Regions from separate parts of the Pseudomonas sp. NyZ480 genome, predicted to be linked through region 4. Evidence: riboswitches for the same ligand, from Rfam matches in the RefSeq annotation. Region 4 holds a riboswitch; each other region holds the start of a gene.
The links. A riboswitch is a leader RNA that binds a small molecule or an ion and turns the genes downstream of it on or off. The one in region 4 is predicted to bind cobalamin.
Positions count from the first base shown of each region.

Region 1 (5,485 bases), 980 kb from region 4:
CCCGCCCGCCATTGGGGCTGAGTCCTCGGGCGATCGGCTCAAGCTCGGTCATGGTCAGGGAATGGTGGTATGTGTGCCCACGCAAGGTGCCCTCTGGCAGTTCCACAGCCTGCAAGGCCAAGGCGGCAAGGCGTTTCTGCATGATCGCTTCGCCAGGCAGCAGGCCAAGCAACTCGGCCCGCTCGCCCGCCACGTCGGTCAACGCGTCGAGCAGGTACAGCATGCCGCCACACTCCGCCAGCAGGGGCTTGCCTTGCGCGTGGTGGGCACGCAGGGCGTCGAGCATCGAGGTGTTGGCAGCCAATGCATGGTGGTGCAGTTCGGGGTAGCCTCCCGGCAGGTACAGGCTATCGACCAGGGGCATTTCACGGTCATGCAGGGGCGAGAAGAACTCAAGCTGCGCGCCCAGGCTTCGCAGCACGTCGAGGTTGGCACCATAGGTGAAGGCGAACGCTTCGTCCCGGGCCACCCCGATGCGCACGCCAGCCAACGACGACGACAGCTGACGCGGCTCCGGTGCGGCGAAAGTGACCGCCGGTGGCAGGCTTGCGTCGCAACTGGCGCCCAAGGCTTCGGCAGCTGCATCCAGGCGGGCGTCGAGGTCATTCAGTTCACTGGCTTGGACAAGCCCCAGGTGACGACTGGGCAGCTCGATGCCACGCTCGCGGGACAAACCGCCATACCAGCGCAGGCCTTCGGTCAGGCTGCCTTCGAGCAATTGGGCGTGACGCAGGCTGCCGACGCGGTTGGCCAGCACGCCGGCGAACGGCAGGTCGGCCTGGTAGCGCGCCAGGCCCAAGGCCAATGCTCCAAAGGTCTGGGCCATGGCCGTGCCGTCGATCACCGCCAACACCGGCACACCAAAATGACGCGCCAGATCGGCGCTCGAAGGGGTGCCATCGAACAGGCCCATGACGCCCTCGATCAGGATCAGGTCGGCTTCGGCAGCGGCTTCCCATAGCAAGCGACGGCTCTCCTGCGCACCGATCATCCACAGGTCCAATTGGTAGACCGGCGCACCACTGGCCCGCTCGAGGATCATCGGGTCGAGAAAGTCCGGCCCACACTTGAACACTCGTACCTTGCGCCCAAGGTTGCGATGCAGCCGTGCCAGCGCAGCGGTGACGGTGGTCTTGCCTTGTCCGGATGCAGGTGCGGCGATCAACACCGCAGGGCATTGGCGCGCTTGGTTCACAGTTCCACGCCCTTCTGCGCACGGATACCGGCCTGGAACGCATGCTTGAGCATGCCCATTTCGGTAACCGTGTCAGCCATCTCGATCATTTCGGGCTTGGCTGCGCGGCCGGTGACGATCACATGCTGCATTGGCGGGCGAGCCTGGATATCGGCCAGCACCTGGTCGAGATCGAGATAGCCATGCTTGAGGGCGATGTTCAGTTCGTCGAGCACCACGAACTGCACCGAAGGGTCCTGCAGCAACTGCCGCGACACCGCCCAGGCCGCTTCGGCAGCAGCGATATCGCGCTGACGGTCCTGGGTTTCCCAAGTGAAGCCCTCGCCCATGACGTGGTAGCGCACCTGCTCGGGGAAGCGGCGGAAGAACAGCTCTTCTCCCGTGCTGTTGCGGCCCTTGATGAACTGCACCACACCACACTGCATGCCATGGCCCAACGCACGGGCGAGCATGCCGAACGCCGAACTGCTCTTGCCCTTGCCGTTGCCGGTCAGCACCAGCAGCAGGCCGCATTCGTTGGGGGAATTGGCGATGCGCTCGTCGATGATCGCCTTCTTGCGCTGCATACGCGCCAGATGACGTTCGTCGCGTTCGGTGGTTTCGCTCATGAGGGTTCTCCGCAGGCTGACGCCACGCGAGAAGCGGCGGCAGGTCGATAGGCAGGCAGACGGAGGACGCGCAGGGGCCATGACCCGCTCTGGTCACGGTGCACCGCGCATCACCCTCCGTGATGCCGTTGGCAGTATCAGGCCGGTCTCCGGGCTCGTGAGCGGGCCTGTGGCCCTGGCCTGCGCGCCTTCCCGGGCGTTCACCCAGTGGCCCTGCGCGGCCGCGTCTCACCTACCGTTGCGGGGGCAGCGCCGGGCTCGCGTCTTCCGACGCCCACCGGCTTCCCAGTTTCACCCTGCCCAGTCGAGGCTGGCAGGACACCTGAAACACGCGCGAAGGTTAGAGGGTTGGGCCGGGAGCGTCAATCGAAGCGCTCGTTCGACGAGCGGGGTCATTCTCCAGGACGCGGCGCGGCGGTGGCCTGGCGACTTACCTCGGTGACCGCCGCAAGCGCCAGCGCTCGCCGGGGATGCGATCAGCTGATCAGCGGTTCTGCGCCAGGTGGCCTTGGGGAATGACTCGCTTGGCCTGCAGGTAGGCCTTGGCCCAGTAGCTGTTGGACAGGTAGTCCAGGCGCACCGTGCCGCCTGTGGAAGGCGCATGCACGAAGCGGCCTTCGCCCACGTAGATCCCGGCATGGCTCACTTGCGAGCCGCCACCGGTGGCGAAGAACACCAAGTCCCCGGACTGCAGCGCATTGAGGTCCACCGTTGGCGCACGCATGACGATCATTTCGCGGGTCGATCGCGGCAGGCTGATGCCCGCTGCATCGCGGTAGACATAGCCGATCAGGCCACTGCAATCGAAGCCGGAATCCGGCGTGTTACCGCCCCAGCGATAGGGGGTACCGACCAGGCCGATGGCGCGTATGAGCACATCGTCGGCAATCGGCGAAATGTCAGGCTGGGCGTACGGGATCTGTGGCTGAACCACAGGGGCCGGTGCCGGAGCATGGCTGGAACAGGCGGCAAGCAGAGCCACCAGGGAAAGGAATGCGAAGCGCGCCGTCATCGCCATGGCCAGAACTTCCTGTCTGAGACCGTAGGGCCGCAGCCCAAAAGAGTTGAGAATTTAGATTAGACGCTTTCTATAAATGCGCACGGCGGCGAGCTTTTCAGCATCGCCGCCGCGGCAGGGTACATCATTTTGCCATCAGTTGCGCGCGATATTGGTCGGCGCCATCGCCAAGGCTCGCTTGGCTTCGATGAAGGTCTTGCTCCAGTAGCGATCACCGAGGCTGTCGATGCGCACACCACCGCTGCGGCGGCTGCTGGAGTGGATGAACTGGTTGTCACCCAGGTAGATGCCAGCATGGCTGACACGACCACGGCCATTGGTGCTGAAGAACAGCAAATCGCCCGGCTTGAGCTTGTTGCGCGCCACTTTCGGTGCGTCGACGTTGATCATCTCGCGGGTAGAGCGCGGCAAGGTCACACCCGCCTCTTCGCGGAACAGGTAGCCGATGAAACCGCTGCAGTCGAAGCCCGACTTCTCCGAGGTACCGCCGAAACGGTAGCGCGTGCCGATCAACGACATGCCACGTTCGAGAATACTGTCGGCCAGGGCCGGCAATTGGTAAGGCTTGCCGCTGGAGAAAGCCTCCAGGTCATCTTCGGTGGCCAGGTCCTCTTCGCTGAATACCGACGAAGTGGAAGTCTTGGCGTTGATCGCCGACGTCGAGGCGACCGGGGTGTGATCCTGAGGCTGGGAAACCGGGCCATGAGCCGCGCAGCCAAAAAGCAGGGTCACGAGTGCGAGTGGCACGAGGGGTGCGAAGCGCTTCAGCATGGGCACGACCGTGTCTGTAATCCTTTAGAAGGTGGAAACTATGCCTTCTATCGGGACCATTTGCAAATTTTATCGAAAAAGATGTGACTTTTCCGTGACGCTGCTGCAAGCCCCGTATTTCGGGGCTTACCAGCCGAGGGTTTCCTTGAGGAAAGGAATGGTCAGCTTGCGCTGCGCTTGCAGCGACGCTTGGTCGAGACGTTCGAGCAGGTCGAACAGCGCGCTCATGCTTCGGGTGCCACGGGTCAGGATGAAGTGGCCAACTTCGTCGGTCAGGTGCAGCCCCCGTCGCGAGGCCCGCAATTGCAGGGCTCGCAGCTTGTCTTCGTCGGACAACCCACGCATCTGGAAGATCAGCGCCAATGTCAGGCGCGACTTGAGGTCGGGCAACTTGATCGGCAGCTCACGCGGTGAGCTGGAGGCCGCCAGCAACAGGCGCCGACCGCTATCGCGCAGCCGATTGAACAGGTGGAACATGGACTCTTCCCAGTCCGCCTTGCCGGCGATAACGTGCAGGTCGTCGATGCAGACCAGCTCGTACTGCGCCAGGTAATCCAGCAGTTCCACGCCTCGGTCGAGCAGTTGCGCCAAGGGCAGGTAAACCGCGGGCTCACCGCGCTGCTGGAAGCGATGGGTGGCCGCCTGCAGCAGGTGGCTGCGACCCACACCTTGCTTGCCCCACAGGTAGATGAGGCTTTCGGTCCAGCCGGCGTCGGCTTCGCACAGACGCTCGACATAGCCCAACGCCGCGGCATTGGCGCCCGGATAGTAGTTGATGAAGGTGGCGTCATCGCGCAGACGCACACCCAGGGGCAACTGGATCGGTTTCATGCTGGCGGGCGGTCGAGAGGACCACAGGGGGCCTTTGGTGAACAGTGTGCAAAGTCTATACCCGCCTTGCGGGCGGCACAATGACCGAGCAGGATTGCCCAAGCAAAATCAACGAGTTGCGCTACAAAAGCAACGCTTCCCGTTTTATCGCCGGCAAGCCGGCTCCTGCCATGCCCGCGCTTGCCGCTCGAAAGGATCACAGCTTTGGGTCGACATCCCCGGCATACATGTCCGACTCTTTATACAGATCGTGCACATGGCGCAGCAGCACCATGATCACGGCGGCGACTGGCAAGGCCAGCAACACACCGGTGAAACCGAACAGCTCGCCGCCCGCCAGGATGGCGAAGATCACCGCCACCGGGTGCAGGCCGATCCGGTCCCCTACCAGCAACGGGGTCAATACCATGCCTTCGAGCGCCTGCCCGACCATGAACACCGCCACGATGCCCAGCATCGGATAAAGGTCGCCGCCGAACTGGAACAACCCGGCCACCAGCGCAGCGCCGATACCGATGATGAACCCCATGTATGGCACGATGGCCGCCAGCCCTGCCAGCATGCCGATCAGCAGGCCCAGTTCCAGCCCCACCAGCATCAGGCCGGCCGAGTAGATCACCCCCAGCGCCAGCATCACCATCAACTGGCCACGGACGAAAGCGCCCAGGACTTCGTGGCACTCACCAGCAAGTCCTACCACCTGCGATTCCCGGTGGCGCGGCAGCAGGCCGCGCAGCTTGGCCATCATCAGGTCCCAGTCGCGCAGCAAGTAGAAGCCCACCACGGGAATCAGCACCAGATTGGCCAGCCAGGCGACCAACGCCAGGCTGGAGGCCGTGGCCTGGGACAGCAGCATGCCGACGATATCGGTGGTCTGGCCCATGTGCGCGCTGACGGCGGCCTTGATCTTGTCGAACTTCCAGAACCCTTCGGCCAGGCCCAGACGGCTTTGCACCCACGGCAACGCCACGTGCTGCAACCAATCGAGCATCTGCGGCGCCAACTCGTAAAGGCGCACCAACTGCTTGGCCAACATCGGTATCAGCACCAGCAACAGCGCCA
Region 1 covers NZ_CP120626.1:1,345,117-1,350,601, reverse strand. Annotated here, with positions in the region: gene P3R38_RS06080 (cobyrinate a,c-diamide synthase) at 1-1,195, opposite strand, end outside; gene cobO (cob(I)yrinic acid a,c-diamide adenosyltransferase) at 1,192-1,803, opposite strand; cobalamin riboswitch at 1,926-2,144, opposite strand; gene P3R38_RS06070 (C40 family peptidase) at 2,288-2,821, opposite strand; gene P3R38_RS06065 (NlpC/P60 family protein) at 2,957-3,592, opposite strand; gene hda (DnaA regulatory inactivator Hda) at 3,719-4,423, opposite strand; gene P3R38_RS06055 (AI-2E family transporter) at 4,620-5,485, opposite strand, start outside.
Region 1: another riboswitch for cobalamin. It lies ahead of cobO (cob(I)yrinic acid a,c-diamide adenosyltransferase); the one in region 4 lies ahead of P3R38_RS10715 (ABC transporter substrate-binding protein).

Region 2 (5,485 bases), 630 kb from region 4:
TGTCGCCACAGGTTCGCCACGCCGAACCGCTGACGGCCTGCAACACGTCGGGGCGCGGCCCTTGCCAGGGTTGACCGAGCTCGCAGTCCAGCGGATCGAAGCCCAGTTCCAGCGCCTTGGCCAGGGCTCGCGGCAAGCTGGCGTTGCCACCACGACCATCGCCACGCTCTACCCGCAGCAAGGCGAGCAAGGTATCCAGACGCAGCCGTCCTTCAGGAGATTGGCCGAACACATGCAAGCCATCGCGGATCTGCGACTCCTTGAGGTCGCACAGGTACGTATCCAGACGCGGCAACCATACCGTTGCGTCGTCCAGCTGGCCTTCGAGCTGAAGTTCGCGGTCGATATGGTTGACCTTGACCAGTTCGAGTATGTCGCGCTGAAGCTCGCGGGCACGCCGCGGGTCAAGCAGTTGCGCCTCGTAGTATTCATCGGCCAGTTGTTCCAGGTGGCGCAGCGGGCCGTAGGTTTCGGCGCGGGTCAGTGGCGGCATCAGGTGGTCGATGATCACCGCTTGGGTACGGCGCTTTGCCTGTGCGCCCTCACCCGGGTCGTTGACGATGAACGGGTAGATGTTCGGCAGCGGCCCTAGCAATGCATCGGGCCAACATTGGGCGGATAGGCCGACCCCCTTGCCAGGCAGCCATTCGAGGTTGCCGTGCTTGCCGACATGGATCACCGCATCGGCGGCGTAGGCATGACGCATCCAGAAGTAGAACGCCAGGTAGCCGTGCGGCGGAACCAGATCGGGGTCGTGGTAGACGGCGCTGGGATCGACCTGGTAGCCGCGTGCGGGCTGGATGCCAACGAAGGTCAGGCCAAAGCGCAGACCCGCTACCATCAGGCGGCCACTGCGGAACATCGGGTCCTGCTCGGGCGGCCCCCAGCGCTCCAGCACGGCTTGGCGGTTGGCATCCGGCAGACGTTCAAAGGCTGCCTGATAATCCGCCAGGCTCAGGCTCTGGGCACAGGGGCGCTGGTCCACGTGGTCGAGGTCGTTGGTGACACCGCCCAGCAGTTGATGGATCAACGCGGTGCCGCTGCCAGGCAGCTCGCTCGTCGGATACCCCTCGTCCTGCAGGGCCTTGAGGATATTCAATGCAGCGGCCGGCGTATCCAGGCCGACACCGTTGCCAATGCGCCCGTCACGGGTCGGGTAGTTGGCCAGCACCAGGGCGATGCGTTTCTGGCCATTGGGCAGGCGCGCAAGCTCCACCCAGCGGCGCGCCAACTCGGCAACGAAATCCATGCGCTCGGGATGGGCGCGGTAGCACACCACGTCCGCCTGGCTACGCTCGCTGCGCCAGGCCAGATCCTTGAAACTCACTGGCCGGGTGATGATGCGCCCGTCAAGCTCGGGCAAGGCGATATGCATGGCCAGGTCGCGGGCGCCCAGGCCCTGCTCGCTTGCCTCCCAGCCGGGCTGGTTGTCCTGGGCGCAGATCGCTTGCAGAACTGGAATGTCGCGCCGGAATGGTCGCGAATTGGGTCGCTCTGGGCTGGACAGGGCAAACCCGGTCGTGTTGATCAGGACTTCGGCTTCGACCTCTTCCAGCCAGGCCTCGACCTGCTCCAGGCAGGCGCTTTCCTTGAGGCTGGCCACCGCGATGGGCAATGGATTGAGCCCGGCCTTCTGCAAGCGCTTGCAAAACACGTCGATGAATGCGGTATTGGCCGCCTGCAAGTGCGAGCGGTAAAACAGCACCGGTGCCACCGGCTGTTCCGGGCGCCAATGGCCATACCAGTCTTGGATTGATGCACTGGCCTTGGTGGGGTGATAGACGGCGGTCCGGGGCAGCGGTTGAGGCTCGTCCCAGGCGTAGTCGCAGCCCAGCCACTGGCTAGCGATGCAGTTGAACAGGTTGACGGCATTGGCCTTGCCGCCCTGGCGCAGGTAGTGCCACAGGCGGTCCGCCTGCTCGGGGGCCACCGTGCTCAAACCGGTAAGTTCGGGGTCCGGGCGATCATCGCCGGGCACCAGAATCAACTGCACCCCGCGCGCTGCCAGTTCGACCAGCTGTTCGACGCCATAGCGCCAGTAGCCGACGCCGCCGTGCAGCGAGACCAGGATCACCTTGGCATGGCGCAGCACCTGGTCGACATACAGGTCGACCGAAGCATGATTCTGCACCTGCATAGGGTTGGCTAGACGTACGCTGGGGAAGCCAGGCGGCAGTTGCTCGGCGGTGTCGGCGAGCAACGCCAGGTGCGAATCGCCGCTGCAGAGGATCACCAGGTCGGCGGGGGTCTGGCCGAGGTCGGCGATGCTGTCGTCCGGCACGAAACCGCCGGGCTGGGTCCGCAGCAGGTGCATGGGTCAGGCGCCCAGGGCCTTGCGCAGTCGCGCTTCCAGTTCACTGGCGTTCAGCTCCTGGCCGATCAGCACCAGGCGGGTGATACGCGGCTCGTCGGCGCGCCAGGCGCGATCGAAATGCTTGTCGAAGCGCGTGCCCACGCCCTGCACCAGCAGGCGCATCGGCTTGCCCGGAATGGCCGCGAAGCCTTTGGCGCGCAGAATGCCGAATTCGACCACCAACTGGGTCAGGGCATCGAGCAGCAAGCTTTCATCGGCTTCGGGCAGGTCGATGGAGATGGAGTCGAAGGCATCGTGGTCATGATCGTCATGGTCGTCGTCATCGTGGTGCGAATCGTGGTGGGTGCGGCGACCGTCGATATGCGCCTCGGATTCAGCCCCCACGCCCAGTAGTACGTCCAGTGGCAGGCGACCGCTGCTGGCTTCGATCACCTTGACTGCTGGCGGCAGCTCTTCGGCGACTTCCGCCCGGACCTTAGCCAGGCCTTGGGCGTCGATCAGGTCGGCCTTGTTGAGCACCACCAGGTCGGCACTGGCCAGTTGGTCGGCGAACAGTTCGTGCAGCGGCGATTCGTGGTCCAGGTTGGGGTCGAGCTTGCGCTGGGCATCTACCTGGTCTGGATAGGCTGCGAATGTGCCGGCGGCCACCGCCGGGCTGTCGACCACGGTGATGACGGCGTCCACAGTGCAGGCATTGCGAATTTCCGGCCACTGGAAGGCCTGTACCAGGGGTTTTGGCAGGGCCAGGCCGCTGGTTTCAATGAGAATGTGGTCGAGGTCGCCACGGCGCGCCACCAATTCGCGCATTACTGGGAAGAACTCTTCCTGTACGGTGCAGCACAGGCAGCCATTGGCCAGTTCGTAGACGCGTCCGCTGGCTTCTTCCTCGGTGCAACCGATGCTGCACTGCTTGAGAATTTCGCCGTCGATACCCAGTTCGCCGAATTCATTGACGATTACCGCGATACGGCGGCCTTGGGCATTGTCGAGCATGTGCCGGAGCAACGTGGTTTTGCCCGAGCCGAGGAAGCCGGTGACGATGGTGACGGGTAGCTTGGCCAGTGTTTTCATGTCGCAATGCCCTTGGCAGGATGGCGGGCATGCGGGACGAGAGCCACGGGCCAGTGGCCGGGCTTATTCGCCACCGGATCACCCCGCCCGGTTGAAAGTCGAAATCGTCCGAGGCAGGTCTCCTGGCTTGCACTGCTTCGCCCTCTCTCTGCGGGGGCTTGAGGGATGACGCCTTCCCGCGCTTGGGCGCAGTGGCTGTGTCGATCCGTTGTCGGTGCTTACAGTTGCGGGGGCAGCCGCGGCTTGTACCGCGTTCCCGTCTTAGCTTCGGCGCAGCCGAAGAACCTCGAAGCGGCAAGGCTACGCGTGGGGTGGCAGGTGGTCAACTGTTCGCACAATCGCTCGACCCATTTGTAGCCGGTCTTTCGGCTGATCTCGTAGGCCTGGCATAGGGCGCTGAAGCTGGGCGCCCCTTGCAGGAATCCGCGATGAAAAGCATTTTCAGGTCCATAGGTTTCAGCTCTCGCCAAGGCATGGTCAGAACCTCGAATACCGACCCTGTCAGTCAAAGACTGTTACCTATGTGCGTGATCTGATTTGTAACCCATGTGGGTGAGTCATGCCGCCAGACCTTTTTGGCTACTTTTTGGGGCGTCTGCCAAAAAGTGACCCGCTGTAAGAGCGGAAAGGTGGTTGAGCGTCGCTTTGGCAAATGGATATGCCCATGCATCCATAAACCAAAACTTTGAAGCACAGATTTAAGGGCGGCATTCAGATAGCGTGAATATCCATTCGCCATGGAGGGGCTCATTCACCCTTTCGCCTTTACGGCGACCTACTTTTGCTCTTGGGCAAAAGTAGGCAAAAACCGCTGGCTCCTATCATCCGGCCCCTACGCTTCGCTTCGGGGTTCCCTCGCTACGGGCTTGCTCCCGGGAGGACCGCGCTGAACGGCCCCTCCTGGGCCGCAGCGCTTGACGGGCATCCATGCCCGTCACCTCCCTCCGCAAGCCCTACGCTCGGCCTACTGACGTCGCAATTTGCAGCGCCTGGAATATCGCGCATTAAAAGCAAAAGCGGAGCATGAAATACCAACTCCGAACAACAACAACAACAACAACAACAACAACAACAACAGCTAAACCAGCCGCACATTCAATATTAAAACTATAAATGCGAGGCAAATTTTCTTTTGCTTCGCTTTGCTCTTGCTTCTAGCGCGCGGTAGTTCAGACGCCACCTAATGCGACTTCAGGAGGCCGAGCGCAGGGCTTGCGCAGGGAGGTGACGGGCATGGATGCCCGTCAAGCGCTGCGGCCCAGGAGGGGCCGTTCAGCGCGGTCCTCCCGGAGCAAGCCCGGAGCGAGGGAACCCCGGAGCGCAGCGCAGGGGCCGGATGATAGGAGCCAGACTTTTTTGGTTACTTTTTGGGGCGTCTGCCAAAAAGTGACCCGCTGTAAGAGCGGAAAGGTGATTGAGCGTCACCTTGGCAAATGGATATGCTCACGCATCCAGAAACCAAAACTTCAAACTTCAAACTTCAAAGCACAGATTTAAGGGCGGCATTCAGATAGCGTGAATATCCATTCGCCATGGAGGCGCTCACTCACCTTTTCGCCTTTACGGCGACCTACTTTTGCTCTTGGGCAAAAGTAGGCAAAAACCGCTGGCTCCTATCATCCGGCCCCTACGCTTCGCTTCGGGGTTCCCTCGCTACGGGCTTGCTCCCGGGAGGACCGCGCTGAACGGCCCCTCCTGGGCCGCAGCGCTTGACGGGCATCCATGCCCGTCACCTCCCTCCGCAAGCCCTACGCTCGGCCTACTGACGTCGCAATTTGCAGCGTCTGGGATATCGCGCATTAAAAGCAAAAGCGGAGCATGAAATACCAACTCCCAACTCCCAACAACAACAACAACAACAACAACAACAACAACAGCTAAACCAGCCGCACATTCAACATTAAAACTATAAATTCGAGGCGGACTTTCTTTTGCTTCGCTTTGCTCTTGCTTCTAGCGCGCGGTAGTTCAGGCGCCACCTAATGCGACTTTAGGAGGCCGAGCGCAGGGCTTGCGCAGGGAGGTGACGGGCATGGATGCCCGTCAAGCGCTGCGGCCCAGGAGGGGCCGTTCAGCGCGGTCCTCCCGGAGCAAGCCCGG
Region 2 covers NZ_CP120626.1:2,959,480-2,964,964, forward strand. Annotated here, with positions in the region: gene cobN (cobaltochelatase subunit CobN) at 1-2,314, opposite strand, end outside; gene cobW (cobalamin biosynthesis protein CobW) at 2,318-3,385, opposite strand; cobalamin riboswitch at 3,480-3,689, opposite strand; partial or broken gene P3R38_RS13530 (IS481 family transposase) at 3,724-3,860, opposite strand.
Region 2: another riboswitch for cobalamin. It lies ahead of cobW (cobalamin biosynthesis protein CobW); the one in region 4 lies ahead of P3R38_RS10715 (ABC transporter substrate-binding protein).

Region 3 (5,485 bases), 1.0 Mb from region 4:
TCGTGCCGAGGCGGAGCACGGGCCGCTCAACGCGGTGGAACCGACGCCACCCTGGATGCAGTAGGGTTATCATCGCCGACGTGGGCGACCCGCGAGGCGGACATTGGCGTCACGTCGAGGGACTGCGGTCAGAAACGGTAGTCCAGCGTGGCGAAGTACGACCTGGGTGTGCCCATCAGCCATTGTTCGCCACTGTAGGCCGAGGACACGTAGTCACGGTCGAACAGGTTGTTCAGTTGCAAGCCCAGGCGTACGTCCGGCACCACCTGCCAGCCCAGGTTGGCGTCGACCACGGTGTAGCCGGGTACTTGAAGGCTATTGGCACTGTCGGCGTAGCGCTGGTCGACGTAGCGCAAGCCCAGCCCAGCTTCCACGGCCTGCCCGAAGCCTTTGCTCACCCATAGGTTGGCGGTGCGTCGCGGCACGTTGGCCGGGCGGTTGCCGGCGCGGTCCTGGGTTACGCCACCGACCACGTCATCGAAGTCGTCGTACGTGGCGCGAACCACGGCGGCGTTGGCCGAGACCTGCCACTGGTGGGGCAAGGCCAGTTCGAGGCTGGCCTCCAGCCCGTCAGAGGTCTGCTGGCCGGCTTGTTGTTTGTCGTGGCTGACAGGGTCGTCCACCAGCAGCTTTTTCTTGACGATGTGGTAAGCCGCCAGGGTCCACTCGCCGCGCCCCTCCCAGAAACGTTGCTTGAGGCCCAGTTCGGTCTGTTTCGACTCGGTCAGGTCATAGTGCATCTGGCCGGGGCTGAGGCTGATCAAATCGTTCACCCCGTCCTCGCTGGTGGCGTACTGACCGTACAGGGACAGGTCATCGTTCACTGCGAACACCAGCCCGGCGCGCCAGTTGCCGCCTTGCAGGCTGTGGTCGCTGCGGGTGCCGTCGACCAGGTTGTCGCGGTCGATATGGTTCTGGTCGCGGCGCACGCCGGTCACCAGCGAGAGGCGCTCGGTGACCCGAAGGCGGTTTTCCGCGAACAGGGCGAAGGTGTGGGTGGTGGACAGCGTCTGCGGGCGCAGCGGCGAGTTGCTGTGGAACGTCGCCGCAGTTGGGTGCCATGGGTCGACGTAGTCGCCACCGACATCGTCGTAGGGTGAGTTGCTGTCGACGTTGAAGCGAATCTTGTTGTACTCGGCGCCGACCAGGGTGGTGCTGGCCAAGCCGAACAGGCGGTGGTCGAGCGTGAAGGTCTGGCGGTCGCCGATCTGCTCCTGATTATGCTTGATCTGCAGGTAGCTCTGGCGCAGCAGTTGGTCACGGTCGGCATCCCAGCTGTAGGCCTCGGCATTGCGCCAATGGCGGCGGCTCTTGATGTAGTAGAGCTGGTTGCTGGCACTGAGGTGGTCGCTGAGGGTCCAGTCGGTGGTGAAACGAGTCCACGCATCACGGTAGCGCTGCACGTCATCGTCGATGTTGTAGTTCTTCTTGCGCAGGCTGGAGCGGTAGTGGCCGTCGATCAAGGGTGTGCCGAAGTCGTTGGCCGGCTCGGCATCGCCGCGCTCGTGGGCCAGGGTGAAGCTGAGGTCGTCGTTGGCGTCGAAGCGCAACGCGGCGCCCAGGGCCAGGCTGCGCGAGTCGGTGCGGTCGACCCAGCCGTTGCTTGCCTGGCGGTTGAGGGTCACCCGGTAGCTGAGGCGCTCGCTGATGCTGCCGCCGCTGTCCAGGCCCAGTTGCTGACGGTCCCAGGCGCCATAGCCCAGGCGCAGATGGTTCTGCACCTGGCCGCTGAATGGCTTTTTGGGGATCACGTTGACCACCGCGCCGGTTGCGCCCTCGCCATACAGCACCGAGGCCGGGCCACGGATCACGTCGATACGCTCGACCAGCCACGGGTCTACCGGAAAAGTCTGGGTGCCCGCGCCCGTGTACAGGCGTGTGCCATCGAACAGGGTCATCACCGATCCATGCCCGGTAAAGCCCCTGGCCGAGAGACCGGTGCCGCCGTCGCCTGGGGTACCGATGAAGGAGATGCCGGGCGAGCGGCTGACTGCATCCTGAACGGTGAGGTTGTTGCGCTGCTGGATCTGTTGTGCGCTGATGCTGCTGGTGCTGGCCGGGGTTTCCAGGGCGCTGAGGTTAAGGCGCGAGCCAGCCTGGGTCGGGGTGGCGAGGTCCACGGCGGCGTCATCGTGGGTGCCGGTGATGGCCGTGGAGGGCAGGGCCAGGGCACTTCGTTCGTCGGCCAGGGCAGGAAAAGTCACGGCCAGGCAGGCCGCCAGTGTGTGAAGCTTGTAAATACGGGACATGTCGTTCCACGGCTGCAGGAATGAATGGATCCCGGTGGAAAACACGCAAAGGTGAGCCACGCACGCAGGCGCGCACGCGCAAACCGGCCTGCGCCCGCCCACCGCGGGTTGCCAAGTGAAGCTCCAGGCCGGTCTCCGGGCTTGCGAGGGTCGTGAAGCCTTCACCTTCCCATGCGTTTGCACAGTGGTATTTCGAAGGGTTCGCTCGCTTACCGTTGCGGGGGCAGCGCCGGACTTGTCGTGTAGCTCGACTCACCGGCTTCCCGTTTCACCCTGCGCGCGGCGGCGCAGGGCACCTGAAACTGGCGCGCATCTGACCATCGAAACGGCTCTGCGTCAATGGATTGCGCGGTATTGCCGATGGCGCTATCGACCCCGGCGGCGTGATACGCGGGCTTCGATGTTCTTGCGCCCGATCAGCAGCGGCGGTTTCTCCACCACCGGTTCGTCGGCCAGCCATTTGTACATCACCAGGCAATCCACCAGCCCAAGACGGGCATGGCGGTAGGCCTTGGGCAGGCGACCGACCGTTTCGAAACCCAGTTTCCGCCACAGCGCCACGGCCACTTCGTTGCTGGCCACCACCGAGTTGAACTGCAGGGCCAGGAAGCCCTCCTGGCGTGCCAGCTTTTGCGAGTGCTCGCACATCATCCGCGCCACGCCGCGCCCGCGGGCGGCTTCGCAAACCATATAGCCGCAGTTGCCCACATGGGCGCCGGGACCTGCCGCGTTGGCCTTGAGGTAATACGAACCGAGCACCTCGCCGTTCGCTTCGGCAACCAGGGTATGCAGGGGCAGTTCCAGCCACAGTTGCCGGGCGTGTTCGAAAGTGAGGGCAGGGTCGTAGGCGTAGGTTTCGCGGGCCTGGATGACGGCCTGGAAGGTTGGCCAGAAGCGCTCGAAGTCTTCGGGCGTCATGGGGCGGATGTGGATCATGCGGGTTCCTGCAAGGGCTGAGGTGCCCAGTCTGAGTAACGCGGCGCCGTCGCGCAAGGGCGGCGCCGCCAGGCCTCAGCTGTCGGCCTTGCCAACGGCATCCAGTGCCCGGGCCGAGTAGACCAGCGCGGCACCCGCATTCATGGCGACGGCCACGCCCAGGGCTTCGGCGATTTCTTCGCGGGTGGCGCCGTGTTTGACGGCTTGCTGCGAGTGCACGGCGATGCAGCCGTCGCAGCGGGTGGTGACCGCCACGGCCAGGGAGATCAACTCGCGAGTCTTGGCGTCCAGGTGGTTGGTCTTGGCACCCGCACCGCTGGCCGTCATGTAGCCGGCCACGGTGTCGGGGGAGAGTTGCTTGAGATCGCCGATGCCGGCCATCAACTGCTTACGGTAGGCGTCCCAGTCCATCATGCTCATCGTCTTCACCTTGTTGGGGTTTGGGCAGGAGCTTTCAGGGTAGTCCAAGCCTTCAGATATAGATGAACACCAGCAGCAGTGCCGCGACCACGGCCCACTTTTCCAGGTAGTAGCGGGTACGGTTACGCTTCTTCAGCGCCTTGCCGCGCTCACGGATCCGGTAGATGCGGGTGAACAGACGGTTGATGCCGCCGGTCTTGTCGTTGGCGGTGTTCGGCGCGGCGGCGGCGGCCATGACATTGCGGCTGAACCAGCGGTTGAAGGCGGTCGCCCAGCGGTACTTGAGCGGACGCTCGACGTCGCAGAACAGGATGATGCGGTTGTGATCGGTGGTATTGGCGGCGTAGTGGATGTACGTTTCGTCGAACACCACCGCTTCGCCATCGCGCCAGGAATACTTTTCGCCATCCACATCGATGTAGCAGCCGTCGTCGTTCGGTGTATCCAGGCCCAGATGGTAGCGGTAGGAGCCGGCGTAGGGGTCGCGGTGGCGCACCAGTTTCGCACCCGGCGGTAGGGTGGCGAACATCGCCGCCTTGACCGTGCCGATGCCTTGGAGCAACTCGGTGGTGCGTGGGCACAGGCTCATGGCCGAGGGGTGGCTTTCGCCGTACCACTTCAGGTAGAAGCGCTTCCAGCCGGTCTTGAAGAACGAGTTGAAGCCAACGTCGTCGTAATTCTCGGATTTCTTGATGGCACCGGCATGCAGCAGTTGCTGGGCCTCTTCACGGATTTCCTGCCAGTGGTCCTTGAGCGGTTGCAGTTCCGGGAACGCCTCGACCGGCAGGTAGGGCTTGGCTGGATGCTTGGAGAACAGGTAGAGGAAGCTATTGATCGGGGCGAGGAAACTGGAGTGGTCGCCCAGCTGACGGGTCAGCTTGTGGCGTACCCGACCGCGCAGGTGAACATAGGCGATCGAGAAGACGAAAAGGAGTACGAGTGCAATTTTCATGGACGTTTACTTGTCGAAGAAATGGCCATGCGACATGGCATTAGCACGCCAGCATAAACAATCATGTAGGGACTTTGTACTTATTGTTACGTGAAATCAGGACGACTTAGGTGTAATGGCCCATGCTTTGCGCAAACGTTTCAAGTGGATTCAGCCCTATGGAGATCCCATGCCCCAGGATGTTCGCCCAAGTGGCGCCCCGTTCAAGCGACTGTTCTTCGCACTACCGGTAAAAGGCAGCCAGCGCAGTGACATTGCCCAATGGCGGCGCGGTCTGAACCTGCGCAGTGGCAAGCCGGTGCCCAGCGAGAACTTCCACCTGACCTTGTTGTTTCTTGGCGATGTGGACGCCGCACAGGTGCCTGCCATTTGCGCCGTGGTAGACAATCTGGCGCGGCCCGAGGCGCCGCTGCGGTTGCTGCTTGACCGGTTGCAGGTCTGGAACCGCGCCAATGCACTGGTGTTGGAGCCTCAGGAAACGCCTGCGGGGATCCGTCAGCTGGTGTATGGCCTGCAGCAGGCACTGCTGCCCCTGGGGTTCCAGGAGCAGGCACGCGAGTACCGGCCGCACCTTACCTTGTCCCGGGATTTTCGCGGGCAGCTGCCTGAAGCGACGGTGGCCCCGGAGTTCTTTATCGCGGCCCGGCATTTCACCTTGTACGAGTCACGCAAGGGGCGCTACTGGCCGCTGGCCGAGTGGCCGTTGTTGTAGAGCACGGTGGGCGCGGCCTGGCGTCGCGAAATGGCTGCCTCAGAAATGACGCACTAAACGGGGTATGACAGGAGGCGGCCACTTTCGTCCCCTGGACTGCGGGCAAACTGGCGTTTGTACTCGCGGCTGAACTGCGAGGTGCTCTGGTACCCCACCCGGTGCGCTGTCTGCGCCACTCCAAGGCCTTCGCCGATCAGCATTTGCTGGGCTTTGAGC
Region 3 covers NZ_CP120626.1:3,338,704-3,344,188, reverse strand. Annotated here, with positions in the region: gene P3R38_RS15350 (PA4780 family RIO1-like protein kinase) at 1-64, shown strand, start outside; gene P3R38_RS15345 (TonB-dependent receptor) at 129-2,249, opposite strand; cobalamin riboswitch at 2,358-2,564, opposite strand; gene P3R38_RS15340 (N-acetyltransferase) at 2,616-3,185, opposite strand; gene P3R38_RS15335 (carboxymuconolactone decarboxylase family protein) at 3,261-3,605, opposite strand; gene lpxO (lipid A hydroxylase LpxO) at 3,658-4,557, opposite strand; gene thpR (RNA 2',3'-cyclic phosphodiesterase) at 4,727-5,269, shown strand; gene P3R38_RS15320 (AraC family transcriptional regulator) at 5,323-5,485, opposite strand, start outside.
Region 3: another riboswitch for cobalamin. It lies ahead of P3R38_RS15345 (TonB-dependent receptor); the one in region 4 lies ahead of P3R38_RS10715 (ABC transporter substrate-binding protein).

Region 4 (5,485 bases):
TACCGGCACGGGCATAACGCTCGATTTCCTCGGCGAGTCGTTTCTCCGGGATGCGGTTGACCCCAGGCATGCTGGTGATCGGGACGAAGTCATCGATGCCCTCTTCGACGAAGATCGGCAGGATCAGGTCTTCGAGGCGGAACTCCGTCTCCTGGAACAGGGTACGCAGGGACTCGTTCTGGCGCAGGCGACGAGGGCGAACAACAGGGAAACGGCTGGACATGGAAGCTCCAAGAAATTTGACGACCTACACCATAAGCCTGTCGTGCGTGACTGAAAAGCCAAAATATCGAGATTGTCCCGTGCGCGCCGGGCAATAACGATTATTCAGTGCTGGCGCGGGCGCGACAAAATGTCACCCACCTGAAAAAGCCTGTTCAGGGCTCATTAAATGGTTATAAGATAACGTTTCACTTGATAATGGTTCCTGCCTGCGACCCCCTATGACAAGCGCCATAGCCACGCCTACCCAACTCACCCAGCGCCTGCACAGCATCGATGCCCTGCGCGGCCTGGTGATCGTGTTCATGTTGCTGGACCACGTCCGCGAAACCTTCTTCCTGCACCGCCAGGTAGGCGACCCGATGGACATCGACACCACCGAGCCCTCGCTGTTCGTCAGTCGTACCCTCGCCCATCTGTGCGCCCCGGTGTTCGTCCTGCTCACTGGCCTTTCGGCCTGGCTGTACGGCGAAAAGCACAAGGGCCGCAGCGATGTGTCGGCATTTCTGTTCAAGCGCGGGCTGTTCCTGGTGGCACTGGAGTTCACCCTGGTCAACTTCGCCTGGACCTTCCAACTGCCGCCCACCGTCATCTACTTGCAGGTGATCTGGGCCATTGGCGTGAGCATGATTGCCCTGTCTGTGCTGGTGTGGCTGCCGCGTCCGCTGATGCTCGCCGTGGGCGCTGTCATCGTGGCCGGGCACAACCTGCTCGACGGCCTGCACTTCGAGCCGGGATCGGCTCTGCATGTCCCGTGGGCCATCTTGCATGATCGTGGTTGGTTGACGCTCTCCGACGGCCTGCGCCTACGCACGTCCTACCCGGTGTTGCCATGGATTGGCGTCATCGCCCTGGGCTATGGCATGGGTCCATGGTTCGCCCGCGGCAGCGACGCAGGCCAACGCCAGCATCGTCTGCTGATGGCCGGCGTGATCGCCCTGCTGGGCTTCGTCGTGCTGCGCATGATCAATGGCTATGGCGAGGCCCCCTGGAGCGGTTACCCAACCTTGACGCAGACGGCGATGAGCTTCTTCAACATCACCAAGTACCCTCCTTCACTGCTGTTCCTGGCCCTGACCCTGGGGGGCGGCCTCGTGCTGCTGCGCGTCTTCGAACGTGCCGGCCAGGCTCGCTGGATCAGGGCCTTGGCCGTGTTTGGCGCAGCCCCCATGTTCTTTTACTTGTTGCACCTTTACGTCCTGAAGCTGTTGTACCTGGCCTGCGTCGCCCTGTTCGGGCTGAACCAGGGCCAGTATTTTGGCTTCGACGGGATCGGTGCAGTGTGGCTGGTCGCCGTGCTGCTGGCGGTGGCGCTGTACCTGCCGGTGCGGGCATTTGGCCGCTTGAAGGCGCGTCGCCGCGACATCAGCTGGCTGAAGTACTTCTGATATGACGTTTTCACCCGGCGGCCGAATGGTCTACCATGCGGCCCGCCGGTTTCCACCACGGAATTAATAGGGAATCCAGGGCCAGCTTTCACTGGCCAATCGGAACTGCCCCCGCAACTGTAGGTGCCGAGCCTGCTCCAACCAAGCCACTGGGTCTGCCGATCCGGGAAGGCCGGAGCCGGGCAAGGACGCACCAGTCAGGAGACCTGCCGGCCTACATTCACCAACCGGCGGGGTGTCCGGGATGGCCATCTCCACCCGTTCCCGGGTGCAGCCCCACGCCGTGCGCATGGGGCTTGGCGATGCCTGTCCGTGCGTTCATGCCGTGAACTGTCCGATAGGAGATCGCCCCCACATGCTGCTGCGCTTCACCACCCTGCTTGCAGGCCTGAGCCTCGCCGGCCTGGCCCAGGCCGCTACCACCCACTACCCGCTCACCGTCGACAACTGTGGCCGGCCCCAGACCTTCGCCCAGGCCCCCGAGCGCGCCGTCACCATCGGCCAGGCGGCGACCGAGATCCTCTATGCCCTTGGGCTGGGCGACAAAGTGGCCGGCACTTCGCTGTGGTTCAACAATGTGCTGCCCGAGTACAAGGCGGTGAACGACAAGGTCGAGCGGCTGGCCGACAACGACCCCAGTTTCGAAGCCGTGGTGGGCAAGCGCCCACGGTTGGTGGCGGTGCAATTCGAGTGGATGGTCGGCGCCCAGGGCGTCGTGGCAACCCGCGAGCAGTTCGATGAGCTGAAGATTCCTACGTACCTGCTGCCATCGGACTGCGAAGGCAAGGACAACCTGGTCGGAGCCGACGGTACCCGTCTACAAGCTTTCCAGGTCCAGAGCATCTACAAAAGCGTCAGCCAACTGGCCGAGATCTTCGACGTGCAGGACCGCGGCGCGGCATTGAACGCCGATCTCAAGGCAAGCCTGGACAGTGCCAGAAAGCACGTTGCAGGCAAGGACCTCTCCAACACCAGCGCATTGTTCTGGTTCTCCAGCGCCGACTTCCAGATAGACCCTTATGTGGCTGGTCGCCAAGGGGTGGCTGACTTCATGCTGCGCACCCTCGGTGTGCGCAATGTGGTCGAGTCCAACGAGGAATGGCCGACCGTGGGCTGGGAAACGCTGGCCAAGGCCAATCCAACCTGGCTGATCATTGCCCGCATGGACCGCCGCCGCTTCCCCGCCGACGACTACCAGAAAAAACTCGACTTCCTGCACAACGACCCGGTGACCCGCAACATGGACGCGGTGAAGAACAACCGCATCATCATCCTCGATGCAGATGCCATGCAGGCCGGCATCCGTCTGTTCCGTGGCCTGCAGACTTTGTCTGCCGCCTTCGCCAGCGGCAATGCGGCGCCGTGATGAAGCGTTTGTTGATTTATAGCGTCCTGTCGGCAATGGCCCTGCTCGCCGCCGTCCTGGCCGGCACCGTCATCGGAGAGGCCAACGTATCGTCCAGCGTGGTTTACCAAGTGCTGGCCAACCACCTGTGGCAGGCTGGTTACCCGGTCGACCCGATCGATGCGGGCATCGTCTGGAACTACCGTCTGACCCGCACCCTGGTGGCTGCCGCCTGCGGTGCCGGGCTGGCGACCTGCGGGGTGATTCTCCAGGCATTGCTGCGCAACCCGCTGGCCGAGCCTTACTTGCTGGGCCTCTCGGCAGGCGCTTCGACCGGTGCGGTGCTGGTGGGCTTGCTGGGGTTCGGTGGCATGGCACTGAGCATGTCAGCAGGTGCGTTCCTCGGTGCACTCGCTGCCTTCGCGCTGGTATTGGTGCTGGCCCGCACCAGCGGCTCCACTGGCAACAGCGCCCAGGTCATCCTCGCAGGCATTGCCGGCTCGCAACTGTTCAATGCACTGACTGCCTTCCTGATCACCAAGTCGGCCACCGCCGAGCAGGCGCGTGGCATCCTGTTCTGGCTGTTGGGCAACCTCAGTGGCGTGCGCTGGCCATCGGTGTGGCTGGCACTTCCAGTGGCGCTGGCCGGCCTGGTGGTGTGCCTGTGGCACCGCCGCACGCTGGATGCCTTTACTTTCGGAGTCGACTCGGCAGCGTCGCTGGGTATTGCCGTGCGTCGCACCCAGTTGCTGCTGATCAGTTGCGCTGCATTGGTGACAGCGGTGATGGTGTCGATCGTCGGGGCCATCGGTTTTGTCGGTTTAGTGATTCCCCACGCCCTGCGCTTGCTGCTCGGCCCTGGCCATAGCCACCTGCTGCCGGCCAGCGCCCTGGGCGGCGCCTTGTTCCTGATCGCCGCCGATGTACTGTCACGCACGCTGATTGCGGGCCAAGTGATACCGGTTGGCGTGGTCACCGCATTGATCGGCGCGCCTGTGTTCGCGCTGATCCTGGTCAGCCGTCGGGGGCGCCCATGACCCTCATGATCAATGCGCCCATCGCCCCACTCGCCTGTCAGGGCCTGAGCCTCGAATTGTCGGGCAATCTCGTGCTCCGCGATATCGACCTCACCTTGGTCACCGGCGAAACGCTGGGGATCGTCGGCCCGAATGGTTCGGGTAAATCGTCTTTGCTCAAAGTGCTGGCCGGGCTACGCGCGCCGGCCAGCGGCAGTGTCCAGTTGCTCGGTAACGCCTTGGCGCGGCTTCCCCGACGGCGTATCGCCCAGACTCTGGCGCTGGTCGAACAGCAGGCCGACACCCTCGACGCCATCAGCGTGTTCGACGCCGTGGCCCTGGGGCGCACGCCATGGTTATCGGCCCTGTCGCCGTTCTCCAGCCACGACCGCGCCATCGTCGAGCAAGCCTTGGTCGACCTCGACGCCGAGCACCTGCGCACCCGCATCTGGAACTCACTGTCCGGGGGCGAGCGCCAACGGGTGCACATCGCCCGCGCCCTGGCCCAAAGCCCTCAGGTGCTGCTGCTCGACGAGCCGACCAACCATCTGGATATCCAGCATCAGCTCAGCCTGCTACGCCAGGTTCAGGCGCTACCGATCACCACCCTGATCGCCCTGCACGACCTGAACCAGGCGCTCACCTGTGACCGTGTCGCCATGCTGGACAAAGGCCGCCTGGTCGCCCTGGGCAAACCGCAGGACGTGCTGACGCCGGAGCGTCTGCTGAGCACCTTCGGCGTGCAGGCGCACTACCTCACCGACCCCTTCGATGGCGCGCGCATCCTGCGTTTTCGCGCCCCCTGAACCTGGAAGTTCCCACCATGCCGTTGCGTCCTTTCGCCCTACTGCTCGTCAGCACCGTTTTCACCCACGCCGCCCAGGCCGAGGTGCATGAAGTGAAAATGCTCAATCGCGGCGCCGAGGGGTCGATGGTGTACGAGCCGGATTATCTGCGCATTGCGCCAGGCGACACGGTTCGCTTTCTGCCTAGCCAAAGCGGGCACAACGCCGCCAGCGTTCCAGGGCTGCTGCCTGCCGGGGCCGAGGCGTTCATGAGCAGGCTCAACCAGCCCTTCGAGCACAGCTTCACGGTGCCCGGTACATATGGCGTCCAGTGCATTCCCCACGTGGCCATGGGCATGGTGATGTTGATTCAAGTGGGTGACGCCCAGGCCACGCCAATCCCAGGAAACCTGCCGACCCGCGCCAAAGACCGCTTCGCCGCACAGTTGAGCAAACTGGAGGCCGCACGATGAGCCGCTTGCTGCTGGCGCTGCCGCTGCTGGGCATCACCCCATTCACGATGGCCGACTCCACGCAGTCGCAAAGCAACGGCTTCGTCGAGGACAGCACCTGGGGCCTGCTCAATCGCAGCGTATTCGACCAGCGCGACTACAAGCATGGGGGCCGCAACGGCAGCGCGCGTAATGCCTACAAGCCGCGTGACGAACGCAACGGCCTTGCCGAAGAGTGGGCCTACGGTTTGATGGGCACCTTCACCTCAGGATTTAC
Region 4 covers NZ_CP120626.1:2,328,951-2,334,435, reverse strand. Annotated here, with positions in the region: gene hemB (porphobilinogen synthase) at 1-223, opposite strand, end outside; gene P3R38_RS10720 (DUF1624 domain-containing protein) at 444-1,610, shown strand; cobalamin riboswitch at 1,640-1,839, shown strand; gene P3R38_RS10715 (ABC transporter substrate-binding protein) at 1,966-2,976, shown strand; gene P3R38_RS10710 (iron chelate uptake ABC transporter family permease subunit) at 2,976-3,992, shown strand; gene P3R38_RS10705 (ABC transporter ATP-binding protein) at 3,989-4,777, shown strand; gene P3R38_RS10700 (pseudoazurin) at 4,795-5,229, shown strand; gene P3R38_RS10695 (OprD family porin) at 5,226-5,485, shown strand, end outside.